One region of the Exiguobacterium sp. s166 genome, then DNA from elsewhere that is predicted to be linked to it. Evidence: predicted binding sites of a transcription regulator. Region 1 holds the regulator's gene; each other region holds the start of a gene.
What was found. The regulator Rex, encoded in region 1, represses fermentation and respiration genes when NADH is low (regulators of the CRP and FNR family bind a similar motif). The targets are predictions, from matches to a motif close to TTGTGAAATATTTCACAA.
Positions count from the first base shown of each region.

Region 2: a site for Rex is predicted at 4,027-4,044, ahead of adhE (bifunctional acetaldehyde-CoA/alcohol dehydrogenase). Genes of this name have one in related genera too.
Region 3: a site for Rex is predicted at 5,586-5,603, ahead of KNP93_RS01375 (cytochrome ubiquinol oxidase subunit I). Genes of this name have one in related genera too.

Region 1 covers NZ_JACSMU010000008.1:4,706-12,952, reverse strand. The annotation lists gene KNP93_RS13930 (S8 family serine peptidase) at 1-1,034, opposite strand, end outside; tRNA gene KNP93_RS13925 (tRNA-Ala) at 1,280-1,352, opposite strand; gene tatC (twin-arginine translocase subunit TatC) at 1,460-2,239, opposite strand; gene KNP93_RS13915 (twin-arginine translocase TatA/TatE family subunit) at 2,247-2,450, opposite strand; gene KNP93_RS13910 (redox-sensing transcriptional repressor Rex) at 2,450-3,109, opposite strand; gene KNP93_RS13905 (ABC-F family ATP-binding cassette domain-containing protein) at 3,266-5,167, shown strand; gene KNP93_RS13900 (hypothetical protein) at 5,167-5,559, shown strand; gene KNP93_RS13895 (flavin reductase family protein) at 5,629-6,222, opposite strand; gene KNP93_RS13890 (DoxX family protein) at 6,244-6,642, opposite strand; gene KNP93_RS13885 (winged helix-turn-helix transcriptional regulator) at 6,826-7,146, shown strand; gene KNP93_RS13880 (flavodoxin) at 7,252-7,707, shown strand; gene KNP93_RS13875 (TVP38/TMEM64 family protein) at 7,726-8,247, opposite strand, start outside.
Region 2 covers NZ_JACSMU010000002.1:77,042-85,288, forward strand. The annotation lists gene KNP93_RS04825 (MBL fold metallo-hydrolase) at 1-664, opposite strand, end outside; gene KNP93_RS04830 (Lrp/AsnC family transcriptional regulator) at 782-1,192, shown strand; gene adhE (bifunctional acetaldehyde-CoA/alcohol dehydrogenase) at 1,288-3,882, opposite strand; gene KNP93_RS04840 (beta-class carbonic anhydrase) at 4,217-4,768, shown strand; gene KNP93_RS04845 (Na+/H+ antiporter family protein) at 4,920-6,242, shown strand; gene uptA (undecaprenyl phosphate transporter UptA) at 6,442-7,035, shown strand; gene KNP93_RS04855 (hypothetical protein) at 7,093-7,962, shown strand; gene KNP93_RS04860 (amino acid permease) at 8,157-8,247, shown strand, end outside.
Region 3 covers NZ_JACSMU010000001.1:264,307-272,553, reverse strand. The annotation lists gene KNP93_RS01410 (hypothetical protein) at 37-249, shown strand; gene KNP93_RS01405 (BsuPI-related putative proteinase inhibitor) at 341-805, shown strand; gene nadE (ammonia-dependent NAD(+) synthetase) at 843-1,658, shown strand; gene KNP93_RS01395 (FAD-dependent oxidoreductase) at 1,765-3,060, shown strand; gene KNP93_RS01390 (disulfide bond formation protein B) at 3,054-3,446, opposite strand; gene KNP93_RS01385 (transcriptional regulator CcpC) at 3,512-4,402, shown strand; gene KNP93_RS01380 (N-acetyldiaminopimelate deacetylase) at 4,386-5,498, shown strand; gene KNP93_RS01375 (cytochrome ubiquinol oxidase subunit I) at 5,721-7,109, shown strand; gene KNP93_RS01370 (cytochrome d ubiquinol oxidase subunit II) at 7,122-8,144, shown strand.

The DNA.
Region 1 (8,247 bases):
TTGACGATTGCTTTTTGTTCCGGATCATCTTTTTGGACGAAGGATGCCGTTGAACCAAGACTCATGTTGATGACGTCTGCTCCTAGCGCAATCGCATCATCAATCGCTTTGATATAGATATCACTGAATGTCGACGGCATCCCTGGATCATTGCCGAAGACCTTCATCGCGAGGAGTTGTGTTTCCGGTGCAACCCCTTTGATTCCACCGTTCGTTTCATCGCCGTTGGCACCCACTGTACCGGCGACGTGCATCCCGTGCATCGAAGCGCCTGGCCCAAGATCACGGATTTCGCTGTCATGATCCGCATAGTTATAGCCGTACGGTACTTTTTCCGTGAAGTAGTTTCCTTTTAAACCTTTTGACGATTTAAAGCTTTCGACTTTTGACGACGTCAAATCGACTTTCGTCTCCGGACTGAGGACCATGTCCTTGTGCGTCGGATCGATTCCCGTATCGATGACGGCAACGATCGTTCCTTCCCCTTTATAGCCGTAGTCCTGCCATGTCTGCTTCGCATTGACCATGTCTTTACTATGTAACATGTTTGGTGTTGCGCCCTTTTCGACTTCCGGACGCGCATATTCGTGTGCGATATGTACGTTTTTGACCCCGCTTAATTTTTTCAGTTCCTTGATTTTACCATATTTGACTTCCCCGCTGAACCCGTTCAATACGGTCGTGAAGCTTTCTTTATACGAAACAGAAATGTCTTTTTGGGCAATTGCCGCTTTGACTTCCTTCTGTTTGTTGACGATTTGATTCTTAAGAATAATTTTTTCCGTGTTGCTTAACGTGCTGTAACGCTTATTTTGTGCCTGCGCGTGTTCAATCGCTGCTTTTTGATCGAGCTCGACGACAATCCGTACTTTTTCGTTTTGACTGTATGACTTTTCTTGACCCGCTTTTTTCAGTGAGAGTGCTTGTGGCTTTTGTACATCCACTTTTTGTGATGACACGTGTCCCTCAGCATGAACTAGGCTGGAAGATGTCATGAGGGCAGCCGCCATCAGAGCAATCTTCTTTTTCTTCATTCCTTTTCCTCTTTTCCAAAAATGTAATGTGGAGCAAAAACGTATTAAACGAAAATTCTGTATTTTTAGTTTAATTAACTTTCGCTTAATATACAATTTAAATTTGGTGCTTTTTAAAAATATTTGTTTGTTTATTACATCACAAAATGAATAAATCCTTATATTCCCTTATCTATTTCTTACAGGTGAATAAAAAAGGACAAAAAAAACCTTGGTTTCCCAAGGTTTCGGCAGGTAAAGCAATATGGAGACTATCGGGCTCGAACCGACGACCTTTTGGCTGCCAGCCAAACGCTCTCCCAGCTGAGCTAAGCCCCCGTGTGTTTCTATAATGAGTATACCCATTGCTGTTCATTTTTTCAATATAAAATTAGACCGCTTACAAAAAAATCTCCCTCACCTTACCGGCAAAGGAGAATCTTCCGTTATTTGTTCAATTCACGCATCATATCTGCCTGTCGTTCGAGTTCAGCCTGTTGCTCCAGGATCAGCACTTTTTTATACGTCCGTGCCGAGATGATGATACTGATTTCATAGAGGATGAACAAAGGAACAGAAATCATCAAATGCGACGTAATGTCGGGCGGTGAGATCAACGCCGCGATCACGAACAACGCAAAATACGCATACTTCCGATTCTTCCGCATGAAGAACGGCGTTACGAGTCCGAGCCGTGTCAAAAACATCGTCACGACTGGTAACTGGAACAACAGACCAAACGGAATCGTCAACCGGATCAGGAAACTGAAATAGTTCTCGACACCGATGACCTGTTCAATCCCAAGCTCTTGTCCGAGTTCCGTTGATACTTCAAGTAAAAACGGCAACAGCCAAAAATAAGAAAAGGAAACGCCCGCGAGGAATAAGAAAAACGTCACGGGAATGTACGTCAACGTCGCTTTTTGTTCTTGATCGTGCAGACCGGGACGGATGAACGCCCAAAGCTGATACATCCAAAACGGGGACGCCAAGACGATTGCGATGATGAACGCAAGATTCAGATATAACATCAATGGATCAACGACGTTAAACGCATTTAAACCGATTCCGAGTTCCTTTAAGTCGGCCTGTAAGAAACGGACGAGCGGCCGGACGAGCGGAAAGGCTGCGATAAACATGACTACCACGATGATGAGCGACCAGATGATCCGCTTACGCAGTTCATCTAAGTGCGATGTCACACTCTGTTCTTGATCGATCGCCATGATTCACTCACTTCTCTTTCATTTCGTCCTTTTTATCCTTATCATCTTCCATGATGCCGTGTGTCGCACTCTTGAACTCTTTTAACGTTTGACCGGCCGCGCGGCCGAGTTCCGGTAATTTCTTCGGTCCGAAGATAATGAGGGCGACGACACCGATCAAGGCGATGCTTGCCGGTCCAATACCAAGTGTTAACGGGATTAAGTTTTCCATTATGATTTCACTCCTTCAGCTGATTGCGAATAATGCTTCATGAAATAGACGAGCGACTGCAGCTCGATTGACAGATCGATGTGATGCACCCGGACGTGGGCCGGGACATTCAACCGGGCCGGTGTAAAGTTCAGAATGCCGGTCACACCGTACTCAACTAACTCATCCGCTACTGACTGCGCGAACTGCGACGGTACCGTCAAGATGGCGACATCGACATGGTTCGCTTTGATTTGTTCTTTCATATCCGAGACGTGATAAATCGGAACGTCCTGCGTCGTTGTTCCGACCTTGTCTTCATCGGCGTCAAACGCGATGACGATACGAGTACTATTATTCTTTAAAAAGTTATAATTTGCAAACGCTGTTCCGAGATGTCCGACCCCGATTAAGGCGACATTCGTGACCTCGTCTTGGTTGAGTGTCTTTCGGAAAAATGTTAACAAATGTTGAACGTTATAACCGTACCCTTTTTTCCCTAACGCCCCAAAGTAGGAAAAGTCACGACGGATCGTCGCAGAGTCGACTTTGACCGCTTCGCTGAGCTCTGCTGACGAGACGCGCAGCTTGCCGGAGTTATAGAGACTTTGGATAAAACGATAATATAACGGCAGTCGTTTCGCCGTTGCTTGTGGTATTTTTGTGTCTGGCCCATTCATACTGCAGTTCCCCCTTCGGCCACGTTCTGACGTGGCACCCAAATCAATGCAAAGAATTCTACTCTCCTTGATTGTAAACCACTTCACATAGAGTAACAAATATTATATTCGGCAGGATTTTTCGTGATAGACTAAAGGGTGGAAGGATGGATGGATATGATTCTCTTACAAGTAAACCAACTCTCAAAATCATTCGGCGTAGAGCCGATTTTAGACAATATTAAACTCGAAGTACAGGAACGGGACCGGATTGCCCTCGTCGGACGAAACGGTGCCGGAAAATCGACACTTTTAAAAATCATCGCCGGGGAGCTGTCACATGACTCGGGGGAGATCATGAAAAGCAAGGAAGTCCGGATTGGTTATCTCGCGCAGGACAGCGGACTCGAGTCGAACGAATCGATTTGGAACGAGATGCTGACCGTCTTTGAGCATCTGCAGGATCAGGAACGGGCGCTTCGTCGGATGGAAATCGAAATGGGCATGGAGCACATTTTAAATGATCCGACTGCCTATGACCGTCTCCTGAAAACGTACGATCAAGCGCAACACGACTTCTCGGAAGCCGGCGGCTATCAGTTCGAAGCCAACATCCGCTCTGTCTTACACGGGATGCGTTTTTATCCGGACGATTATTCCCGCCGGATTCAGACGCTTTCCGGTGGACAGCGGACCCGGATTGCCCTGGCGAAGATGTTACTCCAGGCACCGGAACTGTTGATTCTCGATGAGCCGACCAATCACCTCGACATCGATACGTTGTCCTGGCTCGAAAGCTACCTGTCCGGTTACCGTGGTGCTGTCCTGATCGTTTCCCATGACCGCTATTTCCTCGATCAAGTCGTCAACGTCGTCTATGAATTGTCCCGGAACGTGTCGCGGAAATTCACAGGCAACTATACGAAGTATCTCGAACAAAAAGCGGCACTGTACGAACAGGAAATGAAACAGTTCGAACAGCAGCAGGAAGACATCGCGAAGATGCAGGACTTCATCCAGCGTAACATCGCCCGTGCGACGACGACGAAACGGGCGCAAAGTGTCCGCAAGCGTCTCGAAAAAGTCGACCGGATCGACCGTCCGGACGGTGACGAACGCAGTACGGTTCTGTCATTCCCGATTGAAAAGCAGAGCGGCAATGATGTGCTGCAGGTCAATCAACTCGCTGTCGGCTACGAAGAAGCCGTCTCGAAAAACATTACGTTCCGGCTGCAACGTGCGGAATCACTGGCGCTTGTCGGACCAAACGGAATCGGCAAGTCGACGTTACTGAAAGTGCTTGTCGGCCGTCTGAAACCGCTGTTCGGTGACTATCGTTTCGGTACTGGCGTCTCGATTGGCTACTACGATCAGGAGCAGGCGGAACTGAACGACCGCAATCGGGTCATTGATGAAATTTGGAACGAATGGCCGTTGATGCGCGAACAGGAAGTCCGGTCCGTTCTCGGGCAGTTCCTGTTCAGCGGCGATGATGTCTTCAAGCTCGTCCATGAATTGTCGGGCGGTGAACGCGGACGTCTGGCGCTCGCGAAGCTGAAGTTACGGAAAACGAATCTGCTTGTGCTGGATGAGCCGACGAACCACCTGGATCTTGATTCGAAAATGGTCCTCGAAAATGCACTTGTCGATTACGAAGGCACGTTACTGTTCGTCTCCCACGACCGTTACTTCATCGACCGCGTCGCGACACGTGTCATCGAGATGAGTACAGACGGCGTGACCGATTACCTCGGTGACTACTCGTATTATATGGAGAAAAAAGCCGAGAAGGAAGAAATCGCCCGCCTCGAAGCAGAAGAAGCGAAAGCGATCAAAGTCGCTTCGACGAAGACGATTGATAAAGAGGCGCAAAAAGAAGCGCGCAAAAAGAAACAACAGCTGGAGAAGCTCGAACAAGAAATTGAACGGTTGGAGAACCGGTCGGTCGAAATCGAACAGTTGTTGTGCGAACCGGAAGTCTTTAATGATATTCCGAAAGCGACCGCCCTTTCGGCAGAACGCGATCAGATTGATGTCGACTTGCTTGATTTGATGGAACAGTGGGAGTCGTTCCACTGATGCGCTCGAAAAGTTATCTGATCAATCTGATCCAAGGACTATTGTCCGGTGTCCTCTACTTCGTTCCGATGTATGCGGACTACGTCTCGGCTTTCATTCGTCCGGATGCGTTTAATGCCGTTTATCCGTTGTTTATCCTGATTTCCTGTATGATCGGTCTTGTCATTCAGACATGGAGCGGACTGTTCATCAGTTTATTATCCGGTCTGATCTGCACGTTGCTGACGATTCAGTCGTTCGTCGAACTGAATGATCCGATGATCATCATGTATTACGGTGCCGTCTCCCCATTAGCGGCCTTTTTAATCAGCTGTGTCGGGATTTGGGCGCTCGCCGTCCTGTTTTATCTACTCGACGGTTTCCAGTACAGTAAACGCCATAACATGGAGTAAGCAACAAAAAATAGACGAGGGAAGCAGACATCGAATCTGCTTCCCTCGTCTATTTGGCATGACTTTATCTTATTTCGTTGGACGGGTAATTGTGAAGATATCACCGATTTTCGCATAATCATTGCCGGCAAGACGGGCAATTGCTTTTAAACCGTCGGCATCAATCCGGAACGACTCCTCGAGTTCATCCGCGACATGATACCGGATGACTTCGCCGATTAATAAGTCAGCTGTTTCCAGTTCAATGTGTTGTGACAGTTTCAGCTCAAACCGGATTTTCGCTTCCGCGACCGCCGGGACATCAATCAAATCGCTGTCGATCAGCGTAAGATTCGTCCGGTTCAATTCACTTTCCCCGTAAGCAAGAGGTGCTGCCGTTTCATTGACGGCTTCGACAATCTCTTCACTGACGATATGGATAACGAACTCTTTATTCAACAAAATATTTTTAGCGGTGTCTTTTTCGCCCTGATCCGTCTTTTGGACGGCAATCAACAGTTGCGGCGGATGGCTCGAAGCGACGGTGAAGAAGGAAAACGGGGCGGCATTGACCGTTCCGTCCGCTCCTTTCGTCGTGACAAAGGCAATCGGTCTCGGGATGATACTCCCGATCAACAATTTATAGTTTTCTTTTGGACTGAGTGACTGTGCATCAAACTTCATCTTTTTACCCGCTTTCTCTGATCACCCGAGCATGGCTGCGAGTGAATAGTCTCCGGCACCAATCAAGGCGACGCCAAGGGCGATGACGATCAGTGCCATGTTATATTCGTACCCGTTCTGTGTCACCCAGTAACCATTTTGCCCGTGCACCTTGATGATTGCAACGAGCATCGACCCGATAATCAGTGCTGCCGCGAACCATAAGAACAATCCACCGGCAAATAGTAAACCACCAATCAGTTCTGCCAGTCCTGCCGTAAGCGCAAGCATTTTACCCGGTTTCATCCCGATCGATTCGAACCAGCCGCCCGTCCCTGCAATCCCGTGCCCGCCGAACCAGCCAAACAATTTTTGTGTCCCGTGTGCTGCAAATGTTAATCCAATCACCAATCGAATAAGAAATAATCCTAAATCCATCATCTTGATCAAAACTCCTTTTACTTAATGTTTTTTAATTACTTTTAGTAACCTAAATACGACTATAAACTAACACTTACTAAAAGTAAACAGATTTGTTTTTGTTTATTTTATTACTTTAAGTAAAATAATTCGTAATTTTGAATCAGAGTGGGTATACTAAGACTATAGAAAGGATGAGTGCTGATGGAAGAAACATTGATTCCGACTGCCCTTTGTCCGAAAGTCGAACATGCCTTTGAAATTTTGGGCAAGAAGTGGACGGGCTTGATTTTACGTCATCTCATGACGAAGACCTGTCGTTTCAACGAAATTCAAGATGCGATTCCAGAGTTATCTGGTCGTATGCTGACGGAGCGCATGAAGGAACTTGAGGCGGAAGGTATTGTCATCCGGACCGTCATTCCGGAACGTCCGATTAAAATTCAATACAGTTTGACTGACAAAGGTCGTCAGCTTGAACCTGTCATTCGTTCAATCGAAGAATGGGCCGAGCTCCAAGACTGACATGAAAAGTCTCTCCATTTGGGAGAGGCTTTTATTTCCGTTTGTATTGAGAACGATTATCAATTAAACTAAAGATGTTCATGTTTTGGAGAAAGGATGATTCAGATGAACATCATGATTGGTTTTGTCAGCATGTCCGGCAATACAGAAGATATCGTGCACCTTTTGCGGGCGGAACTCGAACGCAAGGGCTGTACGGTTCATATACAAGAGCTTGATCAGTTATATCCATCTGACTTCTCTCAGTATGATGCCGTGCTACTCGGCTCGTATACATGGGGAGACGGTGATTTGCCATACGAAGCTGAAGATTTCGTCGACGAGTTGGGGGAAAGTACGTTAAACGGCTTAGCCGCTGCTGCCTTTGGCTCCGGCGACTTGGATTATCCTAAATACTGTGCAGCCGTCGATACATTGGAACAGACGCTTGCATCTGCCGGCGCGACGATCGTCGTCCCTGGGCTGAAGATTGAGTTTGATCCCGATACACCCGAGAAACAAGCCGCCTGTCGTACGTTCGCGAATGAATTTTTTGTCCGGGCACAACGGCTTCACGCTTAACCGGAAAGAACCTCGACTTCAGCCAAGGTTCTTTTTTGTTTTCCAGCGTTTTTGGAGATACCAAGGAACAATCGTCAACACAAGAAAGACGACAATCGCACCGATGATGAGTTGCGGATCCTTCGAGACGATGCTGCTGCCTAAAAAGTTATAGGCAAATGTCCCGGGGATGATTCCGAGCAACGTCGCGAGGAAAAAGGACAGCAACCGGACTTTCGATAGTCCGGCGGCATAGCTGATCAAATCGAAGTTGAAGATTGGCAACAGACGGAAGATCAACACATAGATGAATCCGTTCTTTTCGAGCTGTTGCTGAATCTGTTCGATTTTTCCCGCCTGTTCCTTTTTCTTAATCAGTCTGTTTCCAAGCTTTTGCGCGACTAAAAAAGCAACGATAGCACCGAGAGTCGCTCCGATGACCGTGTACAGCGTCCCGAGCCAGGCACCAAACGCAAGACCACCTGTGATTGACAGGACGGATGCCGGGAAGAAAATCAGCGGACGAATCGTATAAAGTAAAATATACAGAATCGGCGCCCA
Region 2 (8,247 bases), on a different contig from region 1:
CCCAGTGATTCACAGCTTCCATATGGACGGAAAGAATCCGTGCGGTTGGTGCGGCCTCGTGGACAGCTAAGACGTCTTCCGCTCCCATCACCAGTGAGCCACCTTCCACAAACTGGTTGTCGCCTGCGTTGACGACGATGACTTCCGGTTGATGCTGCTTGATCACTTTCTCCACTTCTTCATACCAGACCGTGTCGCCAGCGATATATACGGTTTTTTCATCTTCATGTTTAAAGACGACTCCGCATACCGAACCGGCGATTTCCAAAATGGGTCCTCTGCCGTGCTCGCCTTTTGTTTGAATCAACTGAATTCCTTCAAAAACGGTATCTTCTTGTAAGACTTTGACGTTTTGGAATCCGCTGTTTCTAATTTCTTGGGCATCCTGTTCATTCTGAGTGAACAAAGGAATGTCTTTTGATAGTACTTCTTTTGCCACATCGTCCCAATGATCGAGGTGCAAATGTGTGACAATGACAGCATCTGCCTCGATAATAGAGTCGAGTGAAACCGGCAATTCGTTTAACGGATTTTTTTGATCTTGTCGTGCCGAATTTGGAAATGCCGGATATGCTCCCTTGTCTGCTAAAAACGGGTCAATCAAAAATGTTTTACCGGCATAGTCCAGTTTTAACGTTGCATTACGGATATGTTGGATGTTCATGTATACCACTCCTTTTCGTTGTTAGGAGCCTAGTATATAATTTGAACGTCATCCCGATACAGAGCTTACTGAAGGTATTTTTGCCGTTTTACTTTACTTATGAAGGGATTTGAAATCGTGTTGGATCAAACGGACTTACAAATCATCAACGAGCTGTCACAAAACAGCCGGATCACGATGAAAGAATTGGGTCAAAAAATTCACTTAAGTGGACCCGCAACATCGGCCCGGGTTTTAAAATTAGAGGATCAAGGCATCATCGAAGGGTATACGATTCTTGTTAACCCTTTAAAGATGGGCTATACGATTCATGCGATGATTAGTATCTATACGAAAGATACCCATCACCAGCCGTATCTCTCGTTTCTCAAAAAACATCCATTATATGTTCTGAATAATTATAAAATCAGCGGGGACAGTTGTTATCTATTGGAGTGTCGTTTTCCATCGAACAAGGAACTGGATTCGTTTTTAACTGAATTAAATGAGCATGTGAATTATCAGTTATCGATCGTGATTAACAAATGAGTAAACTTTACTTCACGATTATGAACACACGAAAGCCTTGCCTCCGTTAACCGGAAGCAAGGCTCTTTTGAATTGCCATGATGTTTTTCTCTCTATTAGATACCTTCGTAAGCGAGTTCCATGATTTGACGGAGTTCCGTCACGAGCGGCATTTTCGGATTCGCAGTCGTACATTGATCCTCAAACGCATCGACGGCCATCTTGTCGAGTTTCGCTTCAAAGTCGGCTTTTTTGATTCCTTGGGCTTTGAACGACATCTTGATGTTGAGGCGTTGTCCGAGTTCACTGACAGCTTGGATGAATGATTCGACACCTTGTTCTGTCGTCGCTGCCGGCAGACCGAGGTAACGGGCGATTTCCGCATACCGTTCATCTGCAATAAACGATTCGTATTTCGGGAAAGCGGCCAGTTTTGTTGGTTTTGTTGCATTGTAACGGATGACGTGCGGCATCAGGATCGCATTCGTCCGACCGTGTGGTGTGTGGAACTCCCCACCGATTTTGTGTGCGATCGAGTGGTTGATGCCGAGGAAGGCATTGGCAAACGCCATTCCGGCCATCGTGGACGCATTGTGGACTTTTTCGCGTGCTTCGGCGTCTGAACCGTTATCGTAAGCGCGTGGCAAGTACTCAAAAATCATCTTGATTGCTTTTAATGCCAATCCATCCGTGTAGTCGTTCGCAAGGACAGAGACGAAAGCTTCCGTCGCGTGGGTCAGGACATCCATCCCTGTATCGGCCGTGATAGAGGCAGGCACCGTCATGACGAACTCCGGATCAACAATGGCGACGTCTGGTGTCAACGCATAGTCAGCAATCGGATACTTAACGTTTTTCTCTTTATCGGTGATGACAGTGAACGGTGTGACTTCTGATCCCGTACCGGATGTCGTCGGAATGGCGACGAACTTCGCTTTATTACCGAGTTCCGGGAATTTATAGGCCCGTTTCCGGATATCCATGAATTTTTGACGGAGGTTCGAGAACGTTTCGTTTGGCTGCTCGTAGAACAACCACATCCCTTTCGCAGCATCCATCGCCGATCCGCCACCGAGGGCGATGATCAGGTCCGGTTTAAAGTCACGCATCGCCTGGGCACCGACTTGAACGGTCGTCACGGATGGATCCGGTTCGACCTGGTCAAAGATCCGGTAGCTGACGCCTGCAGGCAAGTTACGGATGACTTTGTCGGCATAACCGAACTCAACCATCGATTGGTCGGTGACGATCAACGCCCGTGAGACATTTTGAATCGATTTCAAGTATTGAACCGAGTTTTTCTCAAAGAAAATCTTTTCCGGTACTTTGAACCACTGCATGTTCACGCGTCGTCTCGCCACCTTTTTGACATTGAGTAGATGTTTCGCCGTTACGTTTTCTGAGACCGAGTTTTTCCCGTATGATCCGCAACCGAGTGTGAGTGACGGTGTCAATTCATTGTAGAGATCGCCGATTCCGCCGTGTGCTGACGGACTGTTGACGAGAATCCGGCAGGCTTTCATCCGGAGACCAAACGCTGTCATCAACTCATCATCTGTTGTGTGAATAACCGCCGTATGACCGAGTCCGCCGATTTCAAGCATCCGTTCCGCGACATGGAAGGCGTCATTCGTTGACGCAACGCTGTACGCACCGAGAACCGGACTTAGTTTTTCGTGTGATAACGGTTCTTCAGCCCCGACTTTTTCGAGTTCCGCGACGAGCATGACGGTGTTGCCCGGAACATCGATGCCGGCTTTTGCTGCAATCCATGTCGCAGGTTTTCCGACGATATCCGCATTGACGGCACATGTATCGGTTTTGATGACGAGTGCTTCGAGACGTTTTTTCTCATCCGGTGTACAGAAGTAACAACCGAGTGCTTCCATCTCTGCCCGGACTTCCGCATAAATTTCCTGGTCGACGATGACGGCTTGCTCGGACGCGCAAATCATTCCGTTATCAAATGTTTTGGAGAGAACCAAATCACTGACGGCGCGTTTGATTTTAGCTGATTTTTCGATGTAACACGGTACATTACCCGGCCCGACACCAAGTGCTGGTTTACCGGTTGAGTAAGCGGATTTGACCATGCCGGCTCCGCCTGTCGCGAGGACCATCGCGATGTCGGTATGGTTCATCAAAACTTTTGTTGCTTCAAGTGACGGTTGTTCGACCCACTGGATACAATCTTTCGGTGCACCCGCTTTGACGGCCGCATCGCGTAATGTTTTCGCTGCTTCGAGGGAACAGTTTTGTGCTGATGGATGGAAGGCGAACACAATCGGGTTACGCGTCTTGATCGCGATCAACGCTTTGAACATCGTCGTTGACGTCGGATTCGTCACCGGTGTGACGCCACAGACGACACCGACCGGTTCCGCGATGTACGTGATACCGTTTTGGACGTCTTCTTCTAAAATCCCGACCGTTTTTTCATTCCGGAGACTATTGTAGATGTATTCTGTTGCGAACATGTTTTTGATCATTTTATCTTCAAAGACACCGCGTCCTGTCTCTTCAACCGCGAGACGCGCCAGTTCGACGTGACGTTCAAGACCGGCGAGCGCCATGTCCCGCACGATCGTATCGATTTTCGTTTGATCAAATGTCAGTAATTCTTGAAGTGCTGTTTGACCTTTCGCGACGATTTGATTGATTGCTTGTTCGACAGGTGAGACATCTTGTTTGATTTTTTCTTTGACAGCCATGTTAGGTTTCCTCCCTATTTTGGAACGAATCTGAGTCTGCAATTCCCTATTAGATGTTAGGAATGCCAAGCTGATTTTCAATAGTTTGTGCTTTCCTTCACAAATCAATCATACCGCCTTTTGTTACATTTGTGCATGGCTATCCTGTGAACTATTTCACATGAATGATAGCGTTTTCAAAGAAACAACCTGTTCTGACGTAAGGATTTGCTTTTTTGTACCGCTCCTGTGATAACTGTCACAGCAATCGATGAATCGGCTTGTCTGACCAATCGTTCATCGTGTACGCTAGGAATAGTTCCATCATTCATTTGTCTTAAAGGAGGAAGTTTCAATGTCAGTCGTTAATCAAATGCTTGCGTTTAATCAACAGTTCGTTGAAGAAAAACAATACGAACCATTCATCTCGGATAAGTTCCCGGATAAGAAGGTTGTGATTCTGACCTGTATGGATGCACGTTTGACGGAGCTCCTTCCCCACGCACTTGGTCTGAAAAACGGTGATGCGAAAATCATCAAAAATGCCGGAGCCGTCCTGTCCCATCCATTCGGATCTGTCATGCGGTCGATTCTCGTCGCGCTCTATGCTCTTGGAGCAGAGGAAGTCATTGTCATCGGACATCATGACTGCGGCATGAGCACGATTGACCCGGCGAAGATGATCGCCGAGATGCAGGATCGTGGCATCAATGAACAGGTTCTGCACACGCTGGATGCTTCCGGCGTCGATTTGAAGCAATGGTTACGCGGCTTCACATCGGTCGAAGAAAATGTCAGCCACTCGGTCGGACTGATCAAAAACCATCCATTGTTGCCACCGGGTACGGAAGTCCACGGACTTGTCATCGATCCGGGAACAGGTAAACTCGACCAAGTCGATTGCTGAATCACGTTTTAATGAAGAAAAAAGGTATGGCCGGCCTCAATTTGACGTCGGTCATACCTTTTTTGTGTTTTTTTCTTGACAGTCAAAAGATCGGTCTGTATGATACTTTAGTATAGTACAGTGATACCAAAAGAAAGTGTGGTTTTAGTTCATGTTTAATGCAGTCATTATTGCCGTTGCTCTATTATTTCTTTTAGCCATCTTCCGGGTCCATATCGTCCTCGCGATGGTTCTCAGTGCCGTCGCCGGCGGACTGATCGGCGGTCTCGGCATCAACAAGACGATCGCGACGTTTGCTGAAGGACTTGGCGCCGGGGCCGAAATCGCCCTCAGTTATGCCTTACTCGGTGCGTTTGCTGTCTCCTTGTCGAAAACCGGACTTCCGGATGCGTTGGCACATGCTCTGATCAACCGTTCAAAAGGATCCGCTGACGCGGCGTCAGTCAAGAAGTTAAAAGGCTTTATCGTCTTTGCAATCTTGTTGCTCGCGATCAGCTCACAAAACGTCTTGCCGATTCACATCGCCTTCATCCCGATCATCATTCCACCGCTCCTCGGTCTGTTTAATGAGATGAAGATTGACCGTCGCCTGATTGCCATCGTCATGACGTTTGGTCTCGTCACACCGTACATGTTCCTGCCGGTCGGCTTCGGGGATATCTACTTGAACCAGATCCTTTTGCCGAACATTTCGAAAAACGGAATGGACACGGCTGGTGCTTCCGTCATTCAGGCAATGGCGATTCCGGCACTCGGAATGCTCGTTGGTCTGTTGATCGGTCTTTACGTTTACCGGAAACCACGGGAATACGAAATGAGGAACATCGCACCGGACGACTATGAGATTCCCGTCATCACGAAAACAAAATTGTTCCTCAGCGGACTCGTCGTCCTCGCGACACTCGCTGTCCAGCTGACGACCGAATCGATGATTTTTGCTGCGACAACAGGTCTCGTCCTGTTTCTCCTTCTTCGTCTCGTCCGCTTCAGTGAAGCAGACGATGTCATCACCCGAGGTATGCGAATGATGTCGTTCATCGGATTCGTCATGATTTCAGCGAATGGATTTTCGAACGTCCTCCGGAAAACCGGTGACATCGATCCGCTCGTTGAGAATTCAAAAGCCTTGATGGGCGATTCCCAACTCGTTGCCGCTTTCGTCATGCTATTGATCGGACTGCTCGTCACAATGGGGATCGGCTCGAGTTTCTCGACGGTTCCTGTCATCGCTGCGATTTTCGTCCCGCTTTGTGTCCAGTACGGATTCAGTCTGGAAGCGACGATTGCTATCATCGGGACGGCCGGTGCCCTTGGCGACGCCGGAAGCCCGGCATCCGATTCGACGCTCGGTCCAACAAGTGGACTGAACGCTGACGGACAGCATGATCACATGCGGGAAACCGTCATCCCGACATTCCTGCACTACAATCTGCCGCTGCTCGTTTTCGGAACGATTGCCGCGATGGTGTTATAAAAAGTATGTTTTCAGGAACCAATGCCGTAATCGGTATTGGTTCTTTTTTTGAATCATTTTGCTTCATTAAACGGGCTGTACCTTCTACTTAAAGATGCTTAGTAAATATTTGCTTCGTCAGATTAAAGATTTTTTCTTTCATTTTCCGGCTTTCTTCTCTAATATAAAGGAATGAAGTGAAGCTGAAGGAGTGTTCGATGTGTTATCTCAAGTTGTTAATAACGTTTTATTATACCTCGCTGATCTAGGGTATTTCGGTATTGCCTTAGGATTGATGATTGAGATCATTCCGAGCGAAATCGTCTTGTCTTACGGCGGATTCATGATTTCCCAAGGAACGATCGGTTGGCCGCTTGCCGTTGTTGCTGCTGTCATCGGCGGTTTGTTTTCGCAATTATTTTTATACTGGTTTGCCCGTTACGGCGGTCGACCATTAATTTTAAAATACGGAAAGTACCTGCTGATTACGGAACACCATCTCGATCTCGCAGAACGCTGGTTCCTGAAATACGGACAAGGCGTCATTTTCGGAGCCCGCTTCATTCCGGTCGTCCGTCATGCGATTTCGATTCCAGCCGGTCTTGCAAAAATGGATCAGACGAAATTCTCATTCTACACTGTCCTCGCCATCATTCCCTGGTCGATTCTTTTCCTCTACCTCGGTGAGACGCTCGGAACGAACTGGCGCTCGATTAAAGAAGTGGCCGCACCTTATACGAACGGTGTCCTGATTGCTGCTGTCGTTATGATTCTCTTATATGTCTTCCTGAAAAAGCGTCAACGTACAACCTAATTCAAGTTTTGCAGTCTGTCCCCGCGGCAGACTGTTTTTAAAAAGGAGCGACTTATCTTGGATACTTCCAACACATTAAAAATTCACCTCGACCGCGTTACGGCGTCTCAAGTTACCGGTAAACACATTGCCACGGGATTGACGATTTCAGGACAAATCATGATGATTGAAGAAATTTATGATACAAAGCGACATCGGAACGTACTGCATGTCCATCGTCTGCATGACCAATGGCGGACAACGACGATCATCGCTCAAGCCGAAACAGATTTCAGTTATGTCGACTCATTTTCTGACGGACGGATTCTCCTTGTCGCTTCACGATGCGACGATGATATCGACGGTTTGTGGCTGCCGAATGCTTTTATTTACGATTCAGCGGGACATCTCCTCGATAGTTTTTGTCTTGATGACGGGATTCAAAACGTCCATATTGATGAAAAAAACCAAATTTGGGTCAGTTACTTCGATGAGGGCGTCTTTGCCGATGCCGTGACCAATTCGGTTGGTTCTTTTGGATTAGTAGTCTTCGATGAATTTGGACAAGCCGTTTTTAAGAACAAGGATTATCCGATTGATGACTGTTATGCGCTGAACGTCTGTGCGTCGGACGATGCCTGGTTCTTTTATCATCCGGATTACCGGGTCGTCCACTTTCATCAAGGAAACAGTACAAGCTATCAAGTCCCGCGTCGGCACTTTTCAGATTTCGTCGTCCAAGGCGGGTATTTGATTTCAACGGACAATGAACATACGTATTTGCTAAAGCGGGAAGGCGATAGGTATGTCGAGATGGCACGGATTTTATTCGAGTCGGAAAAAGGCTCTCCGCTGCAAGGAACCATCAAAATGCGCCAAAACCGAATCGTCCTCTCTACGGATACCCGTCTTTATGCGGGAACGTTTACAGATTTCATTCCAAAATGACAAGTTGCCGAATCCCTTCATTTTGAAGGGGTTCGGCTTTTTTTCATTTCTTTTCATTTATATTAGGAAAAACGAAAATGTTTTCAGAAAAAGCTTTCAATTCTCTTTTTTAAGATAGTATACTCATGGTTATAGTGTTTCGGACTTGTCTGACAAGTTCAAGAGTAATCATTTTTTGGTACATGGGGGTACTTATGGAATCGAACTTAAAGCGGGAATTAACAGCACGACAAGTACAAATGATTGCCTTAGGGGGGACCATCGGCGTCGGCCTATTTCTTGGAT
Region 3 (8,247 bases), on a different contig from region 1:
GACTGACATCTGACATAACAAAGGAGATTCGGGGACATGATACTTTTTGCTGAAACAGATCTAGCAGTAGGATACAAAGAACGTACGGCTTCGGGTGTATTCGTAACGATTGAAACAATGGACAGCCGGACAATTACACTTGTGGCACCGGCAACGGCAACGGATGCCATTTGCGATGAATTGTTTGTAACGGGGATTGAACAATTGTTTTCTACATCAAAAATGACAGTAGCCATTCCGGTTGCTTAATTGATGAATCAAAGAGGCAGGATGGGGGAGAACCTTATCCTGCCTCTTTTTTGTGCTAAAATTGAGAAGAGAGAAGAGAGGAGGCATTGTTTTGAAATGGATTATCCGGTTATCCTGTTTATGCGTACTGACCTTGATGTTGGCTGGATGTAACCAGCAAGAACAAAAGAAAGCGACGACACAAGGCGATGCCACGGAACAACCGATTGAAATCAAGGTGTCCGGAAAACAATTAGAACCAAACGTCGTCTTAGCTGTCGTCCAATTAAAAAATCCGAATGAACAAGCGGTGACCCTGACATTCCCGACATCCCAGCGATTTGAATTAAAAATCAAGGATGCGGATCAAAAAGTGCTCTATACTTTTTCGCAAGAGCAAGTGTTTACGCAAGCGATTGAACAAGAGCGCTTCAAAGGGTTGGAGACAAAACGTTACGAAGTAAGAATTGAGCTTCCGGATTCCAGTCATCCGACGCAAGTCGAGGCGATGACCATCCGTCAAGTAAAGGGAGATGCGATTTCCAACGGGAAAGCGCAAAATGAAATCTCGAACTAGGCAAGTATAAAAAAAGCTGAAGGAGTGTGACGGTTTCATGCAACAGGAAATCATTCAAGTGACGGGGGTCAAGCCGGTCATCGTTGCTGAAGAAGAAATTAAACAACGCGTTCAATTTTTAAAAGAGTATCTTGTGCATACAGGGGCAAAAGGACTTGTTCTTGGTATTTCAGGAGGACAGGACTCCTCATTAGCGGGTCGCCTCTGTCAACTCGCTGTTGAAGAGTTACGCAGTGAGACGAATCGAGATTATCAATTTTACGCCGTCCGATTACCGTATGGTCAACAACAAGACGAGTCGGATGCACAGCTTGCATTGTCATTCATCCGTCCGGATCATGCGTTGCGAGTCGATATCAAGCCGGCCGTTGCTGCTTCCATGGCTTCTTTTGAACAGGCAACGGGAGGCGTTTTGTCTGATTTTAGCAAAGGAAATACAAAAGCACGGGAACGAATGAAGGTGCAATATGATATAGCGGCTCATTACGGCTGTTTAGTCGTCGGAACAGATCATGCAGCAGAATTCGTAACCGGTTTTTATACGAAACACGGGGATGGAGCATGTGATTTAACACCATTGACCGGACTGAACAAGCGCCAAGGAAAACAGTTACTCCGTGAATTACAGGCACCTGAAGGATTGATTGAAAAAGTTCCGACAGCCGACTTAGAAGACAATCAGCCGGGGTTGCCTGATGAACAAGCGCTGGGCATGACATACAATGAAATTGATGATTATTTAGAAGGTAAAACGATTTCCAGTGAAAGCCAGGCTAAGCTGGAAGGTCAGTACAAACGAGTGGGACATAAACACCATATGCCGGTCTCGCCACTGGATACTTGGTGGAAATGAGTAATCCATTGCAGACGACAGCTGAAACAGCTGTCGTTTTTTTCGTCTGAAAATCGGGAAAAGACCCAAAACACATCAATAAGAGAGTCGGACGGGAGGTAAAGACATGGAATCAATTGCAGTCGTTGGTGGTGGACTAGCGGGATTATCAGCCGCAGCCTTGCTTGCCAAACAAGGAAAACGTGTTCAGCTATATGATGCAGCGATGTTAGGCGGAAGAGCGACCTCACAAATCATCAAAGGGTATACGTTTAACTACGGGGCGCATGCAGTGTACGGGCGGGATCATTCCGTGTTAAAGACGATCATTAAAAGCTTGAAATTAGAGATTACCTGGCTGGACTTTTCTTCGACGAAAGCAAAATATGAATTTTCCGGCCACTTAACTGCTGCTCCGGCTAATGCGATTGGTCTCTTGAAGACAGAAGTGATTGGCGGAACGGATAAACTTCGTTTTACATGGGAAGTTGTGAAAACAGTTCTCCGTCTTGAAAAAGGAGTGCCAGAGTTGTCAATTGGTCAATGGCTGGTGCAAGAAAAAGTCGAAGAAGACGTGTCACGCTTGATGCTTGATTTAGCGTCCAGTAATTTTTTTACGACCGAACCTGAAAACATTCCGTCAGTCGTCTATTTTGACTATTACCGGAAACTTTTTCGGACACGAAAACCGGTTTCGTATATCGCCGGCGGATGGCAAGTCCTAATTGATGAATTGGAACGTGTCCTGCAAGAACAGGGAGGGACGATTCACCGGAAAACTAAAATTACAGCGATTGAAGAAAAGGAACAAGGATACCGGTTACGTGACCGGAAAAAAACGGAATGGACTGTTGACCGGGTTGTCTTGGCGCTTCCGCCCCGTGATATGCGAAAGCTCGCCTTACCTGCCACCGTCCAATCCTTTATCGAACCTTTTGCCCAATATGAACCGGTAGAAGTTCTTGTGTACGATGTCGGAATCAGTCCATATCTCAAAACACCGTTTTCATACGTTTACGACCGTACCCATCAACTGTTCGTCACCGATTTATCTCATTACGATCCGAGTATCGCACCGGAAAACGGTCAGGTCTTACAAGTCGTCGCCTATCTTGCGCATCAGGAAGTCGGAAATCCAGATTATTTAGCGGAAAAGGTCAAACAGATTCACCGGCTTCTCGATCAGCATTATCCGCAATGGCAGGAACGTCTGGTCGTCGAACGGACAATGAAGCGGGCGATCGTTCAAGAAATCAAATGGAAGATGGGGCAAACTCCCCTCCCTAATTTTATGCAGGATGGACATAAGGAGACGATGGCTTTTGTCGGGGATTGGTGTGAAGGAGAAGGGCAGTTATCGGAATTGTCTTTCTCGAGCGCGTTGAACGTAGCAGCGGAATGGCAACAAAAAAACGCTCATTGAGCGTTTTTTTGTTTCGGATAAAAGGCAAGGGCAATCAAAATCGTAAAAGCAATCAAACTCATCATCGGAATCGTCAGGAAACCAAAATAATTGACCCACTTGATGAGGCAACCGTTCGTGCAGAGTGCTTCTCCGTCCGGTAAGCGTTCGAGTATGACGTGATAGGCTGCGACCGCAAATCCGAGTAAAGTATATAATCGAAGAAAAAATCCATCGATCGGGCGATTACGGAATAAGGATACAAGCAAATAAATGGCGGTCGTATACATGAACAGACGTTGCCACCAGCACAACGGACAAGGAATGAATCCGCGAATCTCACTGAAATACAAACTGCCTAAAGTCGCGACCGTTGAGACGATCAACATAAAATGATAGCGTGACATATGTACCTTCCTCTCTAACGTGTTAAACTAATGCCATCTTATATCATGAGGAGTCGAATCATACATTGCAAGTGTCGGAAATGGAAATGTTGATTACGTTATCAGAAGAATTGAACATGAGACGGGCCGCAGAACGTCTTTTTGTCTCGCAACCTGCTCTCAGCCAGCGTCTGGTCGCAATCGAGCGGCGCTGGGCAACAAAGCTGTTCATTCGTTCATCACGTGGACTGAGTATCACCCCGCAAGGTGAAAAAGTCATCGGACTCGCCAAAGAAATGAACCGAAAAGAACTGGAGCTTAAAAGTGAATTGACGGCGGAAGAGGGGGCTGTTTACGGTACACTTCGGATTGCTGTCGCGTCCATTATGGGACAATATTGGCTTCCCCGTGTCCTGAAACGGTTTGTCGAACGTTATCCGCATGTCCGTGTCCAATTGGTCACAGGGTGGTCAAGTGAGATGATGCGCCATATGCTGGAAGAGCATTTTCATATTGGTATCATCCGCGGAAATCCTGATTGGAAAGGCGTGAAGGAACGGCTGTTCTCGGATCCGTTATATCTTGTTGACAGTGAACTGACGTCACTCGAACAGCTTCGGAAAACAGAACGTCCTTTCATTCAATTTAAAAGTGACTCGACGTACTATCAGGAGATTTTAGAATGGTGGCAGGACCGTTTTTCGAGTCCACCGGCCCGGACGCTCGTCGTTGACCAGATTGAGACGTGTAAACAGATGGCGCTTCACGGGATTGGTTTTGCCATCTTACCGGAATCAACGATTCATGAAGCGAGTGAAGTGATGCAGATTCCGCTTAAAACGTCATCGGGAAAAATTTTAAAGCGGGACACGTGGATTCTATCGACGGAGTCGATGCTTGAATTAAAACAAGTCCAAGCGTTTTGGGACATCGTCAAAGAAGAAGGAGGAAGTCAGTCAGATGGAATACGCAATTGAAATGCGCCGAGAACTTCATAAAATACCGGAGCCGGGTTTTAAGGAGTTTAAAACGCAAGCTTTTATCCTCGATCAAATCCGGTCGTACCCGGAAGATCGTGTTAGTTATGATACATTCGAAACAGGAGTATTTGTCCGCGTAAAAGGTTTAACGGGGAACCGGACGATTGGATATCGGGCCGATATCGATGGATTACCAATCGAAGAAGCAACGGGGTTACCATTTGGTTCTGAACACCCGGGCTTCATGCATGCCTGTGGTCATGATGTTCACGCATCCATCGCCTTAGGTTTGTTACGCCGGATTGTCGAACTGCCTGTCATGGATGATGTCGTCTTCCTGTTCCAACCGGCTGAAGAAGGACCGGGTGGGGCGGAACCGATGATCAAAAGCCCGCTGTTTGAAAAGTATCGTCCGAGTGAGATGTATGGTCTGCATGTCGCGCCGGAATATCCGGTCGGGACGATTGCAAGCCGGCCTGGTGTCTTGTTTGCGAGTGCCCGGGAAGTTCATATCACGATTTATGGACAAAGCGGTCATGCAGCCTTTCCGCATTTGACGATTGATACGGTTGTTGCTCAGGCGGCATTGATCATGCAACTTCAGACGATTGTCAGTCGTTCGATCAATCCAATGAACTGCAGTGTCATTACGATCGGGAAAGTGGAAGCGGGAATCCGGGAAAATGTCATTGCAGGTCGTGCTTTACTCGACGGAACGATGCGTGCGCTTAACGGAACAGACATGGAAAAACTAGAGCAACGTGTGCGTGACATCGTACGCGGCATCGAAGCTTCATTCGGCGTAAAAATCGATTTACAGTTTGGAAATCGGTATTATGAAGTCGTCAACGATCAACGAGTCGTTGATAAATTTTCGTCCTTCGTCAAAATGAATGCGAATTATATTGAGTGCGATGCTGCAATGACAGGAGAAGATTTTGGATTCATGTTAAAAGAAATTCCCGGCATGATGTTTTGGCTTGGTGTCAATAATGCTACGTCCGGATTACACCAGCCGACCCTGAATCCGGATGAAGATGCCATTCCCTTCGTCATTAATTTACTCGATCATTATTTCCGCGAATATGTCTGAACAAAAGACGTGACAATCGGCCCTTTATTCCTGAAAAAAATGGATAAAGGGCTTTCATTTTATAGAAGAGAACAGTTTTCGAACGTTTTGTGAAATAAATCACGAGTATATGTGAACAATTTGTTACATCAAACATTTAAAACAGACACAAATGATTATGTTCTCTATGATACGGATATAAACAATATATAGAAGTACGTCTAGAAAGAGGGGGCTATACACATGTTCAATGATCCAGTCATGCTCAGTCGATTATTGACAGGGCTCACATTAGCATTCCATATCATCTTTGCGACGATTGGGGTAGGGGTTCCATTGATGGTACTCGCAGCGGAGTACATCGGAATTAAACGAAAAGATTCAGACTATATTCTTCTGGCTCGACGCTGGACGCGTGGTTATATCGTAACTGTAGCGGTAGGTGTCGTAACCGGAACAGCAATTGGATTACAATTGTCGCTCCTATGGCCTTCTTTGATGCAAGTAGCAGGTCAAACGATCGCATTACCGTTGTTCATGGAAACTTTCGCCTTTTTCTTTGAAGCGATTTTCCTCGGTATTTATCTCTACACATGGGACCGGTTTAAAAATCCGTGGTTACACTGGTTAATCGGGATTCCGGTCGTCATCGGGGCAACATTATCCGCCTTCTTCATCACGACGGTCAACTCATTCATGAACTCACCAGAAGGATTTAAAATCGTCAACGGGACACTCACGCAAATCGAACCGTTAAAAGCGATGTTTAATACGGCGACACCGACAAAAGCAACACACGTCATCGTATCCGCTTACTTGACGGTTGCTTTTATCCTGGCAGCGATTGCGGCTTTCCATCTGTTACGGAAGAAAACCTTGTCGGCAGCAGAAACGGCATATCATAAAAAAGCTCTTCGCTTAACGGTCATGGCCGGATTAATCTTTGCGTTCTCAACTGCGTTAGTCGGAGATTTCTCCGGGAAATACCTGGCGAAATACCAGCCGGAAAAATTAGCAGCAGCAGAATGGCATTTTGAAACAACAAGTGAAGCCGAGTTGATTTTCGGTGGAATCCTGGATGAACAAGCGGACGGCAGTTATGAAATCAAAGGTGCCGTCAAAATTCCGTATGCTTTATCCATTCTCGCGGGCGGAGCGCCGGATACAGAAGTCATCGGGTTAAACGAATTCGCCAAAGAGGACCAGGCACCACTGTTTGTCCACTATTTCTTCGATATCATGGTATCGATCGGCATGTATTTAGCCGCCATCTCGGCCCTGTTCGTATTGGCTTTCCGACTCAAAAAGTTGAATCCATACAACAAGTGGTTGTTACGCGGTATCTTTATCGGTGGACCACTCGCCATTGTCTCGATTGAAGCAGGCTGGATGTATGCGGAAATCGGACGTCAACCGTGGACGCTCTATGGTATTATGAGAACGGCTGATGCGGCGACCACTTCGACCGCTGTCGGACCGATGTTGATTTTATTCAGTTTACTGTATCTGTTGCTCGGAACGATTTGTACAGTCGTCCTGCTCCGGATGTTTAAAAATAACCCTGTCGGCAAAGAACTCGCAGATGATCATCATACACGTGGTGAAGCGATGTTTGCGGACGACAACAAATAAGGAGGGAACGAGTTGGACATTCAAACACTTGGAATAACCGTACTTTGGACGTTCCTTTATGGATATCTCATCGTTGCCTCAATTGACTTCGGTGCCGGTTTTTATGCGTTTTATTCAAAATATACGAAACGGGATCATTTGACGAACCGTTTGATTCTCCGTTATCTTTCTCCGGTTTGGGAAGTGACGAACGTGTTTTTCGTCTTCTTCTTTGTCGGACTTGTCGGGTTCTTCCCGGATACGGCTTATTATTACGGAACAGCTTTACTCGTTCCCGCTTCAATCGTCTTAGTATTAATCGCGATTCGCGGTAGCTTTTACGCGTTTGCCAACTACGGTTCAAACGACAGCATGTTCTATACTTTCTTATATGGAGCAACAGGACTATTGATTCCGGCAGCGATGTCCACGACATTGACGATCAGTCAAGGTGGATTCATTCGGAAAACGAATGAGACAGTCGAATTCCTTGGGACGAAGCTGTTCACAAACTTCTATTCTTGGACGGTCGTCGCGCTTGCAATCGTATCCGTCCTCTATATCAGTGCCATGTTCTTGTTGTTCTATGCGGATAAAGCAAAGGACGAGAATGCAACACCATTGATTCGTAAATGGGCATTGTTCTGGAGTATTCCGACGATTGTTGTCTGTGCATTAGTCTTCTTTGGCTTAAAAAATCAAGCGGCTTGGCATTATGAAAACATCTTGAACGGTAATTGGTGGTGGTTCGCAGCAAGTTTCCTTTTCTTCTGCGTCGCGGTGACACTTGTCTACTTGAAGAAAAACTACGGGATTGCCTTTATCGCTGTTATGGCGCAATACGGGGTTGCCTGGTTCGGATACGGATACACACATCTTCCTTACATTCTTTATCCGTACATCGATATCAATAAAGCGGTCGTTAATGAAACGATGGCAACGGCACTTGTTGTGGTCTTTATCTTCGGATTGATGTTATTGATCCCGGCATTGTATTTGATCTTACGATTGTTCCTGTTTGATAACGACTATGTCAGTGGGAAAAAAGCAAAATAAACAGAACCTGTGTCACGTAACCATTCCGTGTGTCATCCATATAAAGGGTGGCACACTTTTTTGAGCGGATTTGTCATTCACTTTAAGGGATTGAAAACGGAAA